2 linked regions of the Pelosinus fermentans DSM 17108 genome follow. The protein of the gene in region 1 interacts with the protein of each later gene in a pairwise test. Links are inferred from orthologs where the notes say so. Each region holds a gene or a part of one and is shown in the gene's direction. Other genes may lie near its edges. The genes, in order: tpiA and pepT.

Region 1 (3,122 bases):
GGAAGTAGCCATTGCATCTGATTGTGTTGGTTCCGAGGCAGAAGCAAAAGCGAAAGCCTTGCAGCCAGGTCAGATTTTGATGTTAGAAAATCTTCGCTATCATAAAGCCGAAGAAAAGAACGATCCGGAATTTTCTCGTCAATTGGCAAGCCTAGCGGATGTAGCTGTTAATGATGCCTTTGGTGTATCTCACCGGGCACACGCTTCTGTAGAAGGAATTACGAAATATCTGCCTGCAGTAGCTGGTTTCCTCATGGAAAAGGAAATTTTGTTCGTAGGTCAAACCGTAGCAAATCCTACTCACCCTTTTGTAGCGATTATTGGCGGGGCAAAGGTTTCTGATAAAATCGGCGTAATTGAGAATTTATTGAAGAAAGTGGATACGCTAATCATTGGCGGCGGTATGGCCAATACATTCCTTGCTGCCCAAGGTTATAATATTGGAAAATCGCTGCTGGAAGCTGATAAGGTGGAATTGGCAAAAAGTCTGATTGTTACGGCTAAAGAACGGGGTGTAAGCTTACTTTTACCTACTGATGTCGTGATTGCGGATAAATTTGCTGCAGATGCCCAGCATAAAGCGGTAGCAGTTGCTAACATTGACAGTGAGTGGATGGCTCTTGATATTGGACCTGAAACAGCAACGGTATATGCGAAAGCCGTAGAAACAGCTCAAACCATCGTATGGAACGGACCAATGGGCGTATTTGAAATGGATGCTTTTGCAAATGGCACGGAAACAGTAGCTAAAGCAGTTGCAGCATCTAAGGCAACCAGCATTGTAGGCGGCGGCGACTCCATTGCGGCATTAGAAAAAGTGGGCTTAGCGGATAAGATTACCCACATCTCCACTGGCGGCGGTGCATCCTTAGAATTCCTGGAAGGTAAAGTACTCCCAGGCATCGCAGCTTTAGCTGATAAGTAAGCACAGACAGAATAAAGAAGTTGTGAACCGCGAAGGCACGAAGATTCACGAAGAACACGAAGGGGTAAAAAACAAATAAACCCTTTGTGTCCTTTGCGGCTTCGCGGTTCAAAGGTTTTATCTTTTAAGACGCGAAGTGTTTCTTATGAACATATCAAAAATGATAATGGAGGATTACAAGATGCGTAAACCAATTATTGCGGGTAACTGGAAGTTACATAATACAAGCAGCCAGGGTGTGGCATTAGTGCAGGAACTTGGTAAATTAACTGCTGATGCAAAAGATGTTGACATTGTAGTTTGCCCTACTTTTACTACATTAACTGCTGTAGCAAATGCACTGCATGGCACGAATATTCACTTAGGTGCTCAAAACTTGCATTGGGAAAAGAAAGGTGCTTTCACAGGTGAAGTGACAGCAGAGATGCTGCGTGATGTCTGCTGCGAGTATGTACTTGTAGGACATTCTGAGCGTCGTCAATATTTTGCTGAAACAGATGAATCGGTGAACAAAAAAGTGAAAGCTGCTTTGGAAGGCAAATTAGTACCGATTGTATGTGTTGGCGAATCCTTAGAAGAACGGGAAGCGGGAACAACCGAAGTACTTGTTGGCAAGCAAGTAAAAGCTGCTTTAGAAGGTCTGACAAAAGATCAGGTAGCCAGCCTAGTCATTGCTTATGAGCCTATCTGGGCAATTGGTACTGGACGCACTGCAACTGCTGATCAAGCGAATGAAGTATGTGCCTTTATTCGTCGTACGGTAGGGGAAGTCTTTGGACAAGATACTGCTGATAAAACCCGTATCCAATACGGCGGCAGCGTAAAAGCTGATAATATTGCAGAATTAATGGGCAAAAGCGATATTGACGGCGCATTAGTTGGTGGTGCAAGTCTTGACGCTGCAGGCTTTAGTAAAATCGTTAAATTTTAGGAGGCGTTTTGGTGAGTAAATTAAAAGCACCAATTGCACTAGTAATTTTAGATGGTTGGGGCCTGGGAGATGAGAAAGACGGATATAATGCAATTGTCCGCTCTGAACCACCTCATATGAAACTGCTATCGGAATTATATCCGACAACAACATTAACTTGCTCTGGCGAAGCGGTAGGATTACCTGAAGGACAAATGGGCAATTCAGAGGTAGGTCATTTAAATATTGGTGCAGGTAGAGTTGTTTATCAGGAATTAACTCGTATTACCAAAGAAATCCGTGAAGGATTCTTTTTTACAAATCCAATTCTGGTAAAGGCAGTGGAAGAAGCTATCGTGAATGATAGTGCCTTGCACTTAATGGGGCTTTTATCAGATGGAGGCGTTCATAGTCACAATGATCATTTATATGCCCTTTTAGAATTAGCAAAACGCTATAATTTGAAAAAGGTATATATCCATGCCTTCCTAGATGGCCGTGATGTACCACCTTCCAGCGGAATTGAGTATATCAAAGCCTTGGAAGAAAAAATCAGGGAAATCGGTGTTGGTCGTATTGCAACAGTTGCCGGACGTTATTACGCCATGGATCGGGATAAACGGTGGGAACGAATCGAAAAAGCATATAATGCTATGGTTTGCCGTGAAGGTGTACATACAACTTCTGCCATTGATGCGGTTGCCGAATCTTATAAAGAGGGTAAAACAGATGAGTTTGTTTTGCCATCGGTAATTGATGGATGCGGTGATTGCGGCGTTAAAGCAAAAGACAGCGTTATTTTCTTTAACTTCCGCCCTGATCGTGCCCGGGAAATTACCCGTGTTTTTGTAGACGAAAACTTTGATGGTTTTGCCCGCTGCGGTGGTCGGCTGCCATTATACTTTGCCTGCATGACACAGTATGATGAAACGCTGGAAGCATCGATTGCCTATAAGCCTCAATTCTTAAAAAATACCCTGGGTCAAGTGTTGGAAAATGTTGGATTGACGCAATTGAGAATTGCGGAAACAGAAAAATATGCTCATGTCACATTTTTCTTTAATGGCGGAGAAGAAAAACCCTATCAAGGTGAAGAACGTATTTTAGTTCCTTCCCCGAAAGTAGCAACGTATGACTTACAGCCGGAAATGAGTGCCTTTGAAGTCACTGATAAACTTATTGATGCGATAAAATCAGGTAAGTTTGATGTGATTATCTTGAACTTTGCCAATACGGATATGGTAGGACATACAGGAAAACTAGATGCGGCAATGAAAGCTGTGTCTG
Region 2 (3,330 bases), 3.4 Mb from region 1 along the record:
TGAATGTATGGGAATAGCAGGCATTGGACCTTATTGGGAATTAGAAAGAATTTTAAAAGAACGTATTGATAAAGGGCAGTATACGGAATTTGAGGAAAAAGATCTAAAAAAGAGAATTGATCCTAAGGCAACAATGGAAAATGTACAATCGATTATTGTATGCATATTTCCTTATTATGTTGGAGAGCGGCCGGAAGCGAATATCGCAAAATATACCTGTGGGCTGGATTACCATACGGTTATAAGAGACAAATTAGAGGCAATAGGAAATTTCTTAACGAAACAGCTGCCGGAATTTGAATATAAAACTTTTGTTGATAATGGACCGTTAGTTGATCGCTATCTGGCGTATTTAGCAGGACTCGGGTTTTATGGGATAAACAGCCATATTATTACTGAAAAATATGGCTCTTATGTAGCAATCGGCTATATTCTTACCAATTATCCTTTTACAGTTGATAAACCATTACAACGTACTTGTCTGCAATGCGGTAAATGCAGTAAAGCATGTCCGGGAGAGATTATTCTTGGTAACTTTGCCATTGATCCAAGAAGATGCAAATCGTATCTGACACAAAAAAAAGGGGAATTAACAGCAGACGAAATCAAGATTATAAAAAAGACGAATTTGGTCTTTGGCTGTGATAGCTGTCAGGATGTGTGTCCGCATAATTCTCAAATTGCCTTATCTAACATAAGAGAATTCCAGGAGAATATTGTGCAGCAGCTAAGCTATGAAGAATTGACGAATCTATCAAATAAAGAGTTTAGCAGAAGATATGGAGATCGGGCTTTTAGCTGGCGAGGCAGAAAATTGCTTGTAAGAAATTTTGGATATATAATGCATTAAAAACTTATGGATTAATAGTTTGTCACTGAATAAATAAATAAAAACCCTTTGTGTCCTTTGCGTCAATTCGTTTTATCGGTTTTTTAATTTATCGAAAAAAAATATAATACAGAAGGGATGGCGTATGAAATGGAGTCAAATAAAGAGAAGTTAGTACAACGATTTATCGAGTATGCTGGTTTTAATACCCAATCGGATGGGGAGCAAAGCCAGTGCCCCAGTACAAGAGGGCAGATGGAGTTAGCTCAATATGTGGCAGAAGAGTTAAGGCAATTAGGGTTAGTTGATGTGCAAGTGGATCAAAATGGCTATGTAACGGCTACTTTATTAGCCAATGGCTGTCAAGAGGCTCCAGTGGTTGGCTTCATTGCCCATGTAGATACCAGTCCCGATATGGCTGGCGGTCCAGTCAAACCCCGTTTGGTACAAAATTATGATGGCGGAGATATTGTACTTCATTCCGAGAAGTCGATCCTGCTTTCTCCAAAAGATTTTCCTGAACTTACGAACTATATTGGGCAAGAGTTATTGGTTACGGACGGGTTAACGCTATTAGGAGCTGATGATAAGGCTGGGGTGTGCGCTATTGTCAGCGCTGTAGAGTACTTATTGTGTCATCCGGAAATACCTCATGGCAAGGTTCGCATTGGTTTTACACCTGATGAAGAGATTGGTCGGGGAGCTGATTTATTTGATGTAGCAGCTTTTGGGGCAGAATTTGCTTATACCGTTGATGGTGGGGAGCTTGGAGCGATTGAGTATGAGAATTTCAACGCAGCCAATGCAACGGTCTTCATTCAAGGAAGAAGTGTTCATCCTGGGACTGCTAAAGGAAAAATGGTTAATGCAATATCCATAGCCGCTGAATATCAGCAGATGCTGCCAGCAGGTCAGATTCCGGAATATACAGATGGTTATGAAGGCTTTTTTCATGCCCATAAACTTAGCGGTGCTGTAGAGTCGGCTTCCTTACATATATTAATAAGAGATCATGACCGTCAAAAATTTGAAAACCGTAAAATGCTGCTGGAATCAATGACAGCATTTTTAAATGTTAAATATGGTGCAGGGACTGGGACGATCGAGATTAAGGATTCTTATTATAATATGAGAGAGAAAGTTGAGCCTGTTAAATATATTATTGATTTAGCATGTGAGGCTATGGAAACAGTCGACGTAAAGCCAAGTATAAAGCCAATTCGGGGTGGTACAGACGGAGCCCGCTTATCTTTTATGGGATTACCTTGCCCAAATTTATTTACTGGCGGACATAATTTTCATGGTAAATATGAATTTCTGCCAGTAGAATCTTTAATAAAGTCAGCTGAGACTGTAGTTGAGATTATTCGTAAAGTGGGAAAACTAAAATAGAAAACAAAATTAAATAGAGATAATATCGAAAAACATTTTGAACCGCGAAGGTCGCGAAGAAATACAAAAGACACGAAGAGATAGTATGTTATTTCATATCCTTCATAGTCTTTCGATTCTTCGTATCTTCGCGGTTCAAAATGTTTTATTTTTTTATGAGGAAGTGTTAGTATTTTTTTGAAATTTACATAAGAACATCTACTATACATAATGCATATAGTATGGTAAGTAATTCGTTTTCAAGAATCGTTACTAAAAAGGGGGTGCCAAGGTGAAATATATGAGAAATGATTTTGAGAGAAGTAGTAAGGACGTAGAACAACTCATAAAAGATGCTGAGGAAAAAATAAAAGAAGTGGCGGCGATTATCGATGATGAAGTAGAAGCAACAGCAGGGAAATGGAATGTTTCTAAATGGATCATATGGACTGGAGGTACAATAGCAGTTTTGACGCTGATTAAGATTTTTATATACTAAGTTGCTGGAAAGCGTTTATCTTTAAACGGCGTACGTTTCGTAGTTGGAAAATATAAAAGAATGACGAACCGCAGAGGCACAGAGCGCGCAGAAAAAAAATTCTATCTATCTTTTCTCTGTGTTCTCTGCAACTCTGCGGTTTGATTCTATTTTAGGACGCGTCAGCGTTTTCTTACACTATGGTAATGCCTTCCGATTTTAGGATATTGGTGGCAATTGCTACATCTTGAGTGGTAGCATCAGGGACATCATCTAAGGTGTATTTCATATTTAGTGTTTTCCATTTATGCCGTCCTAAAGAGTGATAGGGCAGTAGTTCTACTGGAACTAAAGCTGGCAGAGTATGAACAAGACCAGCAAGTGCCTGCAAATCTTCTAATGAATTGGTGAGCCCGGGGATGATTACATAGCGTAACGTTACAGGAATTGACTGGGCCACATAGTTTAAATTTTCAAGAATCTGCTGATTATCAAACCCTGCTAACCAGCGGTGTTTTTGGGGGTCTACAGCTTTTATGCTAAATAATGCTGCATTGGTATAGGGCAAAACAGCAGTGAGATTTTTTTGATCATAATATCCAGCAGTATCAATGGTAGTATGAATATTATGGCTTTGACAGGCGAGAAATAG

Evidence for each region.
Region 2: the proteins of tpiA (region 1) and pepT interact in binary tests that used the Escherichia coli proteins (3 or more experiments, as listed by UniProt). The link is inferred for Pelosinus fermentans DSM 17108 from one-to-one orthologs.

What each region holds. Positions count from the first base shown.
Region 1 is NZ_AKVN02000001.1:1,136,171-1,139,292, forward strand. The notes cover bases 192-2,981. They hold tpiA (triose-phosphate isomerase), read left to right. Parts: upstream 192-1,106; coding sequence 1,107-1,856; downstream 1,857-2,981. Other genes in these bases: FR7_RS05000 (phosphoglycerate kinase), read left to right, coding at 192-925; gpmI (2,3-bisphosphoglycerate-independent phosphoglycerate mutase), read left to right, coding at 1,868-2,981. Also shown: more of FR7_RS05000, read left to right, coding at 1-191; more of gpmI, read left to right, coding at 2,982-3,122. UniProt on the Escherichia coli protein: Involved in the gluconeogenesis. Catalyzes stereospecifically the conversion of dihydroxyacetone phosphate (DHAP) to D-glyceraldehyde-3-phosphate (G3P).
Region 2 is NZ_AKVN02000001.1:4,520,229-4,523,558, reverse strand. The notes cover bases 103-3,100. They hold pepT (peptidase T), read left to right. Parts: upstream 103-979; coding sequence 980-2,221; downstream 2,222-3,100. Other genes in these bases: pflA (pyruvate formate-lyase-activating protein), read right to left, coding at 2,872-3,100; FR7_RS20755 (hypothetical protein), read left to right, coding at 2,502-2,699; queG (tRNA epoxyqueuosine(34) reductase QueG), read left to right, coding at 103-850. In the rest of the region: more of queG, read left to right, coding at 1-102; more of pflA, read right to left, coding at 3,101-3,330. UniProt on the Escherichia coli protein: Cleaves the N-terminal amino acid of tripeptides.